3 linked regions of the Saccharolobus solfataricus genome follow. The protein of the gene in region 1 binds, or shares a complex with, the protein of each later gene. Links are inferred from orthologs where the notes say so. Each region holds a gene or a part of one and is shown on either strand. Other genes may lie near its edges.

The links. The genes of interacting proteins can lie anywhere in the genome.
Region 2: rpl18a (region 1) and SSOP1_RS03790 share a complex: the UniProt entries of both Methanocaldococcus jannaschii proteins name them as parts of the 50S ribosomal subunit. The link is inferred for Saccharolobus solfataricus from one-to-one orthologs.
Region 3: rpl18a (region 1) and SSOP1_RS03730 share a complex: the UniProt entries of both Methanocaldococcus jannaschii proteins name them as parts of the 50S ribosomal subunit. The link is inferred for Saccharolobus solfataricus from one-to-one orthologs.

Annotation. Positions count from the first base shown.
Region 1 is NZ_LT549890.1:297,933-302,796, reverse strand. What follows is about bases 1,121-3,877. They hold rpl18a (50S ribosomal protein L18Ae), read left to right. Parts: upstream 1,121-2,247; coding sequence 2,248-2,508; downstream 2,509-3,877. Other genes in these bases: ftsY (signal recognition particle-docking protein FtsY), read left to right, coding at 3,099-3,877; pfdA (prefoldin subunit alpha), read left to right, coding at 2,515-2,958; SSOP1_RS01745 (translation initiation factor IF-6), read left to right, coding at 1,575-2,246; SSOP1_RS01750 (50S ribosomal protein L31e), read left to right, coding at 1,312-1,578; SSOP1_RS01755 (50S ribosomal protein L39e), read left to right, coding at 1,153-1,308. In the rest of the region: SSOP1_RS01770 (nicotinate phosphoribosyltransferase), read right to left, coding at 1-253; SSOP1_RS01765 (30S ribosomal protein S19e), read left to right, coding at 324-788; more of SSOP1_RS01760, read left to right, coding at 800-1,120; more of ftsY, read left to right, coding at 3,878-4,031; SSOP1_RS01725 (protein translocase SEC61 complex subunit gamma), read left to right, coding at 4,063-4,251; SSOP1_RS01720 (transcription elongation factor Spt5), read left to right, coding at 4,256-4,714; SSOP1_RS01715 (50S ribosomal protein L11), read left to right, coding at 4,720-4,864.
Region 2 is NZ_LT549890.1:642,458-645,722, reverse strand. What follows is about bases 178-2,971. They hold SSOP1_RS03790 (50S ribosomal protein L37ae), read left to right. Parts: upstream 178-1,365; coding sequence 1,366-1,578; downstream 1,579-2,971. Other genes in these bases: xpf (3'-flap repair endonuclease Xpf), read left to right, coding at 2,702-2,971; SSOP1_RS03775 (prefoldin subunit beta), read left to right, coding at 2,300-2,680; SSOP1_RS03780 (KEOPS complex subunit Pcc1), read left to right, coding at 2,068-2,343; SSOP1_RS03785 (Brix domain-containing protein), read left to right, coding at 1,559-2,071; rrp42 (exosome complex protein Rrp42), read left to right, coding at 522-1,349. Outside these bases: more of rrp41, read left to right, coding at 1-177; more of xpf, read left to right, coding at 2,972-3,265. UniProt on the Methanocaldococcus jannaschii protein: Binds to the 23S rRNA.
Region 3 is NZ_LT549890.1:629,860-633,171, reverse strand. The notes cover bases 178-3,018. They hold SSOP1_RS03730 (50S ribosomal protein L3), read left to right. Parts: upstream 178-990; coding sequence 991-2,046; downstream 2,047-3,018. Other genes in these bases: SSOP1_RS03720 (50S ribosomal protein L23), read left to right, coding at 2,858-3,018; rpl4p (50S ribosomal protein L4), read left to right, coding at 2,053-2,856; SSOP1_RS03735 (RNA methyltransferase), read left to right, coding at 191-940; ileS (isoleucine--tRNA ligase), read left to right, coding at 178-194. Also shown: more of ileS, read left to right, coding at 1-177; more of SSOP1_RS03720, read left to right, coding at 3,019-3,103; SSOP1_RS03715 (50S ribosomal protein L2), read left to right, coding at 3,115-3,312. UniProt on the Methanocaldococcus jannaschii protein: One of the primary rRNA binding proteins, it binds directly near the 3'-end of the 23S rRNA, where it nucleates assembly of the 50S subunit.

The sequences.
Region 1 (4,864 bases):
TTTCTTTAAATAAGGTACCTTCTGGCATCGCATAAACGTTCACTGGCACTCCTTCCAACAAATGAAGAACTTCTTCTAAACCAGTAAAAAGAGCCCATTCATAACCTTTAGGTAAACCGTAAGAATGTACTTCCATCCTTACTTTAGCGTCTTTAATCCCAAGATATTCTAGTGTCTTTAATGTTCTTTCAAAATAAATATCTGTGACTTTACCCTCCTTAATCTGCTTAAAATCGGCTATATAAAACTCCATTCGAGATCATATGTTATTAAAAAGGATAAATTTTAAACCTTATATACTACGAATGTAATTGAGTCTTATAATGATAACAGCTGAAATGGTACCTCCAGATCTTTTGATAAAACGGTTAGCAATATATCTAAAGGAGAATGTGAAAACTGTAGATCCACCAGAGTGGGCACTATTAGCTAAAACAGCTAGCTTTAAGGAAAGAGTACCAGATAACGCAGAGGATTGGTGGTATATAAGAGCCGCATCATTACTAAGAAAACTTTACGTTAACTCAATTATTGGAATAGAAAAAACAAGAACAATTTACGGTGGAAGAAAAAGAAGGGGGACTAGACCAGAAAAATTTGTAAAAGCTCCTGGTCATGTAAATAGATTAATATTTCAACAATTAGAAAAAGCTGGGCTAGTCCAAAAAATTAAGAATAAGGGAAGATCTTTAAGTCCTAAAGGAAGGTCATTATTAGATAAATTAGCGTTGGAAATCTTTAAAGAGCTGGCTGAGAATAATACTTCTTTGAAGGTATACTTGGAATAAGGGGTGAAAAGATGTCAACTCCAAACTCATATGATGATGAAGAATTAGAAGAATTATTAAGAAGAAAAGCTGCACAAGAGCAAAAAAGAATAGAAGAAGAGAGAAAGAGAAAAGCAGAATTAGAATCCCAAAAAGAGTCAATCTTAAGAGTAATATTAACACCTGAGGCACGACAGAGGCTAACAAATATAAAATTAGTTAAGCCTGAATTTGCCGAATCGCTGGAAAATCAATTAATTGCACTAGCACAATCTGGAAGAATAAAGATACCAATAACAGATGAGGAATTAAAGCAAATATTGGAACAGATTTCACAACAGAACAGACGTGATTTCAAAATACAAATAAGAGAGAGAGGATGGAAATGAGTAGAAATAAACCAGTAGCTAAGAAATTTAGATTAGCCAAAGCCTTAAAAGCGAACTCTCCAATACCAATATGGATAGTTCTAAAGACTCGTGGAAGAGTTAGATACAATCCCTTAAGGAGAAATTGGAGGAGAAATGATCTAAAGGTGTAAAAAATGAAAGAGAAAGATAATTTTGAAATGATAATTAATTTAAGAAAAATAAAAACTGGAAAGAGAACTGGTAGAAGTAAAAGGGCAGTAAAATTCATAAAAAAGGTTGTAGCAAGACATTTTAACGCGGAGAAGGTAATAATAGATCCACTATTAGCTAAATCAATATCAAAGAACGGAAATGATAAAATAGTAAGTAAAATTAGAGTAGTAGTTAGTAAGATAGAAGAAAAAATATATCTTGTGAGACTAGCTATTAAAAGTAGATGAATCTGCAAAGGTTATCAGTTTTTGGAACAGATAATATAGGAGTCTATATTTATACTAATAATAAATATACAATCATACCTAGAGGATTAGATAGCGAAACAAAAGAAAATATTGCCCAAGTATTAGGAACGGAGTTATTAGAAGCAGAAATATCCAGAAGTTTTCTTTTAGGTATTTTCATAAGCGGTAACGATAACGGAATTCTTTTACCTAAGTCTACAATTGATGATGAATTCAGATTTCTGAAGGAGAATCTAAGGGATTGCAGAGTTGAGATTCTTAATTCAAAAGTTACTGCACTAGGAAATACAATACTGGCAAATAATAAGGCCGCGTTAATCTACCCTGAATTTAATGATATTGAAGAGAAGATAATAAAGGAGACCTTAGGTGTTGAAGATATAAAAAGAGGGAAAATAGCTCAAATGATAACCGTAGGTTCTGTAGGAGTTATAACAAATAAGGGTGGACTAGTACATGTTGATACAAGTGAGAAAGAATTAAAAGAATTGGAAAAATTGTTCGGAGTTAAGATAGATATTGGCACGGTAAATTTTGGAAGTGTATTTATCAAAAGTGGGCTAGTCGCAAACGATAAAGGAACGTTAGTAGGCGCGTCAACTACGGGTCCAGAGATTTTAAGAATTCAAAAAGCATTAGGTGAATGAGATGAGTGGAATAAAATTTTACCTTGTCAAAGGAACTGCACTATTTGGCGAATCCCACTATCCAGAAAAGAGAAAATTTGTAAAGATAGTTAGAGCATTGAATGAAAAACAAGCTATTGAGTACGTTTATTCACATTTTGGCAGCAAGAATAAGATAAAGCGATATAACATAAAAATAGAGCAAATAAGTGAAATAAAGGAAGAAGAAATTCCAGATAGAAGAATAAGAGAATTAGCTAAAGTTGATAAAATTATAATGTGATGAAAGATGAGTCAAGGACAAGGAGGTATAACATTAGACGAATTAATAGCACAAGCAGATTACCTAAAAAGGTACATAGATTCATTGCAGAGAACTCAACTAGAATTGCTAGAGTCGATAAACTCAATAGACTCTGCAAAACAAGCGATAGAGACGATGAAGAGTGGAAATAAAGAAATGTTAGTCTTCATTGATAGAAAAGGATATCTTTTAGCAAAAGTAGGGGGTATAATAGGAGATAAGGTAACTGTTCATTTAGGTTTATCTTATTATGCAGAAGTGGACCTAGACTCAGCTATAAAGATTCTTGATAAGAGAAAGGATGAGATAAGTAAGGCAGCCCAAGATCTAAATAATGAACTTCAAAAAGCTGCTAGTACATATAATCAGATAGTTGACATACTAAATCAAATACAGCAAGCAGCTGCCAGGAGACAACAAGGTGAATAAATTGTTTTGATAAAATAAGGAAAGCTTTTTCTAATTTTGTAGATAAATTAAAGGGAGAGCAAGAAGAGACACAAAAGATCGAACAAAATATCCCTTCTACAGAGACAACTATTAGTAATCAACAGCAGACTAGTAATAACATAACGGATCAATCAGTAACTAGTGAAGTAAAGGAAGAAACTAAAGAAGAGAGGAAGAGTGGTGGAAGTATTTTTGATGTTTTTAGATATAGAGAAATTAAGGAGAAAGATATAGAAGACTTCATAGAGGAATTGAGATATCAGCTACTGGAAAGTGACGTTTCTTTTGAAGTTACTGAGAAAATTCTTGAAGATCTGAAAGAAAACATAATCGGCAAAAAGGTAAAACGAAGCGATGATCTTGAAAGAATAGTAAAGGATTCTCTGAAAAAATCTATCACTGAGATAATAACAAAGAATAATGCCATAAATGTATTAGAAGAAATAAAAAAATCACCAAAACCTTATATAATAATATTTTTCGGAATAAACGGAGTAGGTAAAACTACAACTATTGCGAAATTTGCATATATGCTTAAAAAAAATGGCTTATCGTGTATTATTTCAGCTTCAGATACGTTTAGAGCAGCAGCGCAAGAACAGTTGGAAGTTCATTCAAGAAACTTAGAGATACCTTTAATTAAAGGTAGATATGGAGGTGACCCTGCCTCAGTTGCTTTTGATGCAATACGTGCAGCTAAAAGTAGGGGTATAGATGTAGTCTTAATAGATACTGCTGGAAGAATGCATACTGACACTGATTTAGTGAATGAGCTAAAGAGAGTTGTTAATATTGCAAAGCCAAATCTAAAAATATTAGTTTTAGACTCCCTAGGTGGAAACGATGCATTAGAGCAAGCTAAATACTTCGAAAATAATGTTGGATTCGATCTAGTAATATTAACTAAAGTCGATGCAGATGTAAAAGGCGGTGTAATATTATCGTTAGCTTATGAATTAAATAAGCCTGTTGGATATTTAGGAATAGGTCAGGCTTATGATGATCTAATTCCATTTAATGCCGAATGGTTCATTCAGAGATTATTCAGTTAACTTAAATACCTTAAACCAATTATAAATTACTGTGAGTTCAAATAAGATAATTAACTGGTTCAGAAGGCTTAGAGAGGATTGGAATAGAATAATTACAGTAGCGAGGAAACCGGATAGAAACTTTTTCTCACTTAACCTTAAAGTTACTTTACTAGTATTAGCCGTAGTAGGTGTATTAGCTTACATAATTCAACTTGCGTTGACATTAATTGGGGTGTAATTTTGTGGAAAAACCGAATATGAGAAACTATTATGCTATAAAGGTGGTTGGAGGGCAAGAAATAAATGTAGCTTTAATGCTGGAAGAAAGAATAAAAACTAATAATATTAAAGGAATATACGCAATAATTGTTCCACCCAATTTAAAAGGATATGTAGTTCTAGAGGCAGAGGGTTTACATATAGTTAAACCATTAATTGCTGGGATAAGGAATGCAAGAGGTCTTGCACAAGGTTTACTACCTAGAGATGAAATATTAAAGATTGTATCTAGAAAAACTGTAGGTCCTACTGTAAAACCTGGTGATGTAGTAGAAGTAATTTCTGGTCCCTTTAGGGGTACTCAAGCTCAAGTGATAAGGGTTGAGGAAGCTAAAGGAGAGGTAGTGTTAAATATTTTAGAATCAGCATTTCCATTACAAGTCACAGTTCCTCTAGATCAAATTAAGGTCTCAAAGAGGTGAATAAGGTGCCCATAAAAACAATAAAAATAATGGTAGAAGGAGGTAATGTTAAGCCAGGACCACCATTAGCGCCAACACTTTCGCAGTTAGGGTTAAATGTAGGAGAAGTTGTCAAGAAATTAAATGAGGCTACTAGTAGTTTTAAAGGCA
Region 2 (3,265 bases), 340 kb from region 1 along the record:
CTTAGAGTGAGATATCACATGACACCATTCTCTACGGATGAGAGAAAGAATCCAGCACCTAGCAGAAGAGAGATTGAGCTTTCTAAGGTTATAAGAGAGGCTTTAGAATCAGCAGTTTTAGTAGAGCTGTTTCCTAGAACTGCTATAGATGTATTTACTGAAATATTACAAGCAGATGCTGGATCCAGATTAGTTTCATTAATGGCCGCCTCCTTAGCACTAGCAGATGCTGGAATTCCTATGAGGGATTTAATAGCTGGAGTGGCTGTAGGGAAGGCTGATGGTGTAATAATTCTAGATTTAAATGAAACCGAGGATATGTGGGGAGAGGCTGACATGCCTATTGCAATGATGCCATCTTTAAACCAAGTAACGTTATTTCAACTAAATGGTAGTATGACACCAGATGAGTTTAGGCAAGCTTTTGATCTAGCAGTTAAGGGTATAAATATAATATATAATTTAGAGAGAGAGGCTCTAAAAAGTAAGTATGTAGAGTTTAAAGAAGAGGGTGTATAGCGTTGTCTTCTACTCCATCAAACCAGAATATTATACCTATAATTAAAAAGGAAAGTATAGTAAGTCTTTTTGAGAAAGGCATTAGGCAAGATGGAAGAAAATTAACGGATTATAGGCCTCTTTCGATAACACTAGATTACGCAAAAAAAGCTGATGGTTCTGCTTTAGTTAAGTTAGGCACAACAATGGTATTAGCTGGGACCAAACTCGAAATAGACAAACCTTACGAAGATACTCCTAACCAAGGCAACCTTATCGTGAACGTTGAACTTTTACCGTTAGCTTATGAGACCTTCGAGCCTGGACCTCCAGATGAGAATGCAATTGAATTAGCTAGAGTAGTAGATAGAAGTTTAAGAGATTCCAAAGCTTTAGATCTAACTAAACTTGTGATAGAACCAGGTAAAAGCGTATGGACAGTGTGGCTAGATGTTTATGTATTGGATTATGGTGGAAATGTACTAGACGCATGCACGTTAGCTTCAGTTGCAGCATTGTATAATACTAAAGTGTACAAGGTAGAACAACATTCTAACGGGATTAGCGTTAATAAAAATGAGGTTGTGGGAAAATTACCATTGAACTATCCAGTAGTTACAATTTCTGTAGCAAAAGTTGATAAATATTTGGTAGTAGATCCAGATTTGGATGAAGAATCAATAATGGATGCTAAAATTTCCTTTTCCTATACTCCTGATCTAAAAATAGTAGGGATTCAAAAGAGTGGAAAGGGCAGTATGTCTTTACAAGACATTGATCAAGCTGAGAATACAGCAAGATCAACAGCAGTTAAGCTTTTAGAAGAACTTAAAAAGCATCTAGGAATCTAATTATTAGGTGACAATTATGGGTAAAGTCACGGGAATTTCGGGAAGGTTCGGAGCTAGATATGGATCTACTCTAAGGAAAAAGTGGAAAGAAATAATGGAGAAGAGGTACGATGAACATCAATGTCCCTATTGTAAGACTACCGGTAAGGTTATCAGGTTAGCTTCCGGGATATGGTATTGCAAGAAATGTAATTCTAAGTGGGCAGGTCTTGCATATACACCGTACTAGAATAGTTATAACTTCGTCTAGAGACCCTAGTATTAGGACAAGAAATTTTTTAAATGTTTTAACTTTTGTATTGCCAGATTCAGTTAAAATTACGCGTGGTAAAAAAAGTAAGATAGAAATATTTGAAAGGGCTATTAATTTAGGGGCATTATATTTATTGTTCGTATTAGCCAAGAATGGGAATCCACTAAGGATAATTGTTTATGATTTAGAGAGCCTCTCTATAAAATACTTTTTTAAATTAAGTGGTTTGTCGTTACCTTCTGACTACAACGTATCATTAAACCAGATAAAAGGGCATAGTAATGTGTGCATAAAACTAAACGAATGTGATTTTCTAAGGGATTTTCTAGTTGATATGAATATGTACAACTTAACAAATAATTGTGACGTTGTTGTGAACTCAAGGCTTATCCATACCAATATTTGTGAACTTCTGTTTATGTTAACTACGAAAAATATTAAGTTTTTGAAGATGATATTAGAAGCGTGAAAATACAGATTTCGCTCTATGTAGATAATTCCAATAAGATCGAACTACAAGAAATTATATATAATTCAATAATAATTGAAAAGATAGATACTAAATATGTAAAAATTAGGAAATCTCCTTTGCAGATTGAGATAGATGCACCATCAATTACAAGAGCTAGGGCTATAATGAACTCTTATATACTTTGGATCTATACAATTCTAAAGTCACTGGAAGAGGTGGAAAAAAGTGGCCGAGAAATTACCTCCAGAAGTTCAAGCTCAACTAGCTAAGTTTCAACAGTTAAAAGATCAGCTTGATAGATTATTGTTAGAAAAGTCTACCATAGAGAATGAGTTAAGGGAGATAAATAAGGTATTGGAAGAGTTATCCGTTCTCAATGCAGATGCAACCATTTATAAGATTGTTGGGAATCTATTAGTTAAGTCAGATAAGACATCAGTAGAAAAGGAGCTTAATGATAGGAAGGAATTGTTAGAACTCAGATCGAGGACTTATCAGAAGCAAGAAAGTATTTTAAGAAAGCAACTAGAAGACTTGCAGGCTAAAATAAATGACATGCTATCGAAGTATTATCCGCAAGGTGGCCAAACAGGTATAAAAGCTTAAGCAAAGTAACTTATTAGTGTTATGGTAATTAGAATTTATGCTGATGATAGGGAAAAGGCTAGTGGCATACCAGAATTATTAAAGGAGTTAGGAATTACAGTAATATTTTCTCAACTTACTGTAGCTGATTATGTAATAACTGATGATGTTGCAGTAGAGAGGAAATCAGTAAATGATCTAGTAAATTCAGTTTTTGACAAAAGGTTTTTTGACCAAATTAGCAGGCTTTCAGAGGTTTATCGTTTTCCAATATTACTCGTAGAGGGCGATATTAATGATATTAGGAAGATAACTGAAAAGTGGAGAGCAATTAACAATGCGTTAATTTCTGCTACAATTGATTATGATGTTAAAGTGTTTTATTCTAGGGACAAAAAAGATACGGCAGAAGTTTTGAAAAAAATAGCTGAAAAATTCCAATTTGGTGAAAACAAGAGTAATCGAATTAGTTTACATAATAAGGCTAAATTGGAAAGTGTTTCTGATATACAACTTTACATTGTAGAGTCTTTTCCTAATGTTGGTTCTATCCTAGCCGAAAGGCTACTACTTAAGTTTGGAACTATACAGAATATTTGCAATGCA
Region 3 (3,312 bases), 330 kb from region 1 along the record:
ATGTTTTAGATTATATTGAGATTAGCATGAAGGTACCAGAAGAAAGAGTAAAAACTATTCAGAAATGGGAGGAATTTATTAAGAGTGAGACAAGGGCTAGTAACATAATTCTAGGTGAAGCTAAGGGAGATATTACAATGGATTGGGATATAGAAGGGGAATCTTATATAATAGGGATAAAGAAGTCTACATGATGTTTCCTTTTCCACGTTACAAACCTTTAAATGTTGTCCTTTTTTTATCTATATTTGATGTTGAAAATTCTCTTCTTGAAGTTACGTTAAAACTTTCATTTATACTTAGAGTCACAACTACATTTAGAGTGAATAAAATTTACTGGATAACAGATTCCCTAAATTCTAGAAAACTAGAAAAAATAATTACAGATATTACTAAATATGCTCTTTTACCACCGTATCTTAAAAAATACGTTCCTATTAGTCGTAATTTGAAGAAAGTTGGTTTAATGAGTCCACTAGGGATACCGTATCACTTTATTTTTAAACAAGCTGTTGAAGGTGAGATAAGATTAGGATATAAGGGTGATTTTGGTCTGAACAAGAAATTAAATTCATCATCGAAGACTATTTTAATTACTGACTCACTAAAAGCTGGTTATATCGACTATCGTGGTTTCTATTATACTGGAGTAAAAAATGAGTTTATAGACTTTAAAAAGGTATTTAATTTTGATAATCTTATAATTGCTAGTAGGAGTGGGAAAAATCCCTTACAAGCTAAGGAACAGCTAACCAATTTGTACAATAAATATGGCCTTACCTTGATGATTGGACCACCAACTGGAAATCTATTACAAAGATTAGGTAAGCAATACTTAGATAAGTCGTATAACTTTGTTATTAAACAAGGAGTTTCAGATATTAGGGCGGAAGAGGCATTAGCTTATTCTCTGTCTATTCTAAACCTTCTGTTAAGTTAGATTTATAATGCTTGAGTGATAGGTGAAATAGCAATTAGTGGGGATTAAGAATGGGTCATCGAAAGTTAGCCTCACCTAGACGTGGGTCAGCTGGTCTTAGACCTAGAAAAAGATCATCCGAGTTATTACCAACACCTAGAACATGGCCTCAAATAAATTCACAGAATCCAAAATTGTTAGGCTTTGTAGGATATAAGGTTGGCATGACACACGTTTTTATGATTGACGATTGGCCTAACTCTCCTACTAATGGTAAAGAGATATATATGCCGGTTACAGTCTTAGAAGTACCTCCAATTATACCGTTGGCGTTAAGAGCTTATGCAATTGACGGTAAAGGCGAACCAAACGTAATAACAGAGTATTGGTCTTCCTCCTCTTTACAGTTCTTGGATATTACGAGAAGAATTCATTCAATTTCATCTTTTTTGAAAGATGATGAAAGTAAAAAGAAGTTCGATGAAAGATTTAATACTAAGTTGGATCTTATCAAATCTAACCTAGATAGAATAGTCTACTTTAGGCTTTTGGTCTCCACTCAACCTAGGAAGATACCATCATTAGGTAAAAAAGCGCCAGATTTAGTAGAGATTCAGATAGGTGGAGGAGAAAAGAAATCACAATTGGACTATGCATTAAACATTCTAGGAAAAGAAATCACAATTAGAGACGTTTTCAAAGAGGGTCAACTAATAGATGTGGTAGGAGTTACTAAGGGTAAGGGTTTTGCTGGTGTGATAAAAAGATATAGTGTGGTAGAATTACCTAGGTGGCATAAGCATAGAAAAGGAAGTAGGAAAATAGGTACTAGAGGTCCATCTTTAGGAACACCTAGTTATACGCCTCAGCCTGGACAGTTAGGTTTTCATAGGAGAACTGAATATAATAAGAGGATTATAAAAATTGGTGATGAGCCTAAAGAGATAAATCCTGCAGGTGGTTTTGTAAGATATGGAATAGTAAGGAACACATATGTTTTGTTAGAAGGCTCAATATTAGGTTCAAAGAAGAGGCCAATATTCTTAAGAGAACCCGTTAGGCCTTCTTATGTTTTTGAAAATCCTCCTAAGATAACTTATGTTAACCTTTTAAGTCAACAAGGGTGAAAGTGAATGTATTTAGAGCTAGTTAAGAAGAAGTCTGATATTTTGGATAAAGATGGAAATAGAATAAAAGAGGTTGAATTACCCATTATTTTTTCGTTTCCAGTAAGAAAAGACCTAATAAGAAGAGTATTTATAGCTGAGTTTACACATTCGCTACAACCAAAAGGTAGAGATCCTAATGCAGGCAAAAGGACATCAGCTGAGAGTTTTGGAATAAATCTTGGTATGGCCAGAGTTCCTAGAGTTAAAAATTCTGGTGAAGCTGCCTTAGCACCTAATACCGTAGGCGGAAGATTAGCATTTCCCCCCTCAGTAAACAAAAAACTTGCAGAAGAGGCAAACGTTAAGGAGAAACGATTAGCTGTAATTAGTGCACTAAGCGCTACAGCGGACATAGCTTTCGTCAGAGCTAGGGGACATGTATTTAAAGATTCAGTACGTTTCCCTATAGTAGTAACTGACGATATTGTTAATCTAAAAACCACAAGTGAGGTGGAAGAGTTTTTAAAGAAAATAGGTGTTTACGATGATGTAGAGAGAGTGAAAGAAAGGATTAGGATAAGGGCTGGAAAGGGCAAAATGAGGGGAAGAAAGTATAAGGAACCAATAGGTCCGTTAATAATTGTACATGACAGCAATTCCCCAATAATTAAGGCTGCAAGAAACTTAGCTGGAGTTGATGTAGTTAATGCTAAAGACGTAAGCGTTATTCATTTGGCTCCCGGAGCTCATCCGGGTAGACTTACTATTTATACCGAAAGTAGTATAAAGATTTTAGACGAACGATTAAGTAAGAGAGTGGTGAGTTAGAATGATTCAAATGGCTTTAGCTACAGAGAAGGCATTAAAACTTATTGAGTCCTATAATACGCTTACATTAATAGTAGATAAGAGTGATACTAAAGACGACATTAAGAAATCTGTAGAGAGATTATTTAACGTTAAGGTGGTAAAAGTCAACGTAGTTATAACACCTCAAGGTTACAAGAAGGCATATGTAAAATTAGCACCAGAATATAAGGCAAGTGATATAGCCCATAAATTGGGCATATTTTGAGGTGATATAAAATGGGTAAGAATTTGTTACAGCAAAGGGCAGGCAAGGGTTCTCCAACTTTTAGAAATCCAGGCTGGTTAAGAATAGGTAAGGTAAGATATCCTAACATTTTTGGGCATTTTATAGGCAAGGTAATAGACATAGTGCATAATCCAGGTATGAATGCACCCGTTGCTTTAGTGAAATTAGAAAATGGAACTAAGTTTTTA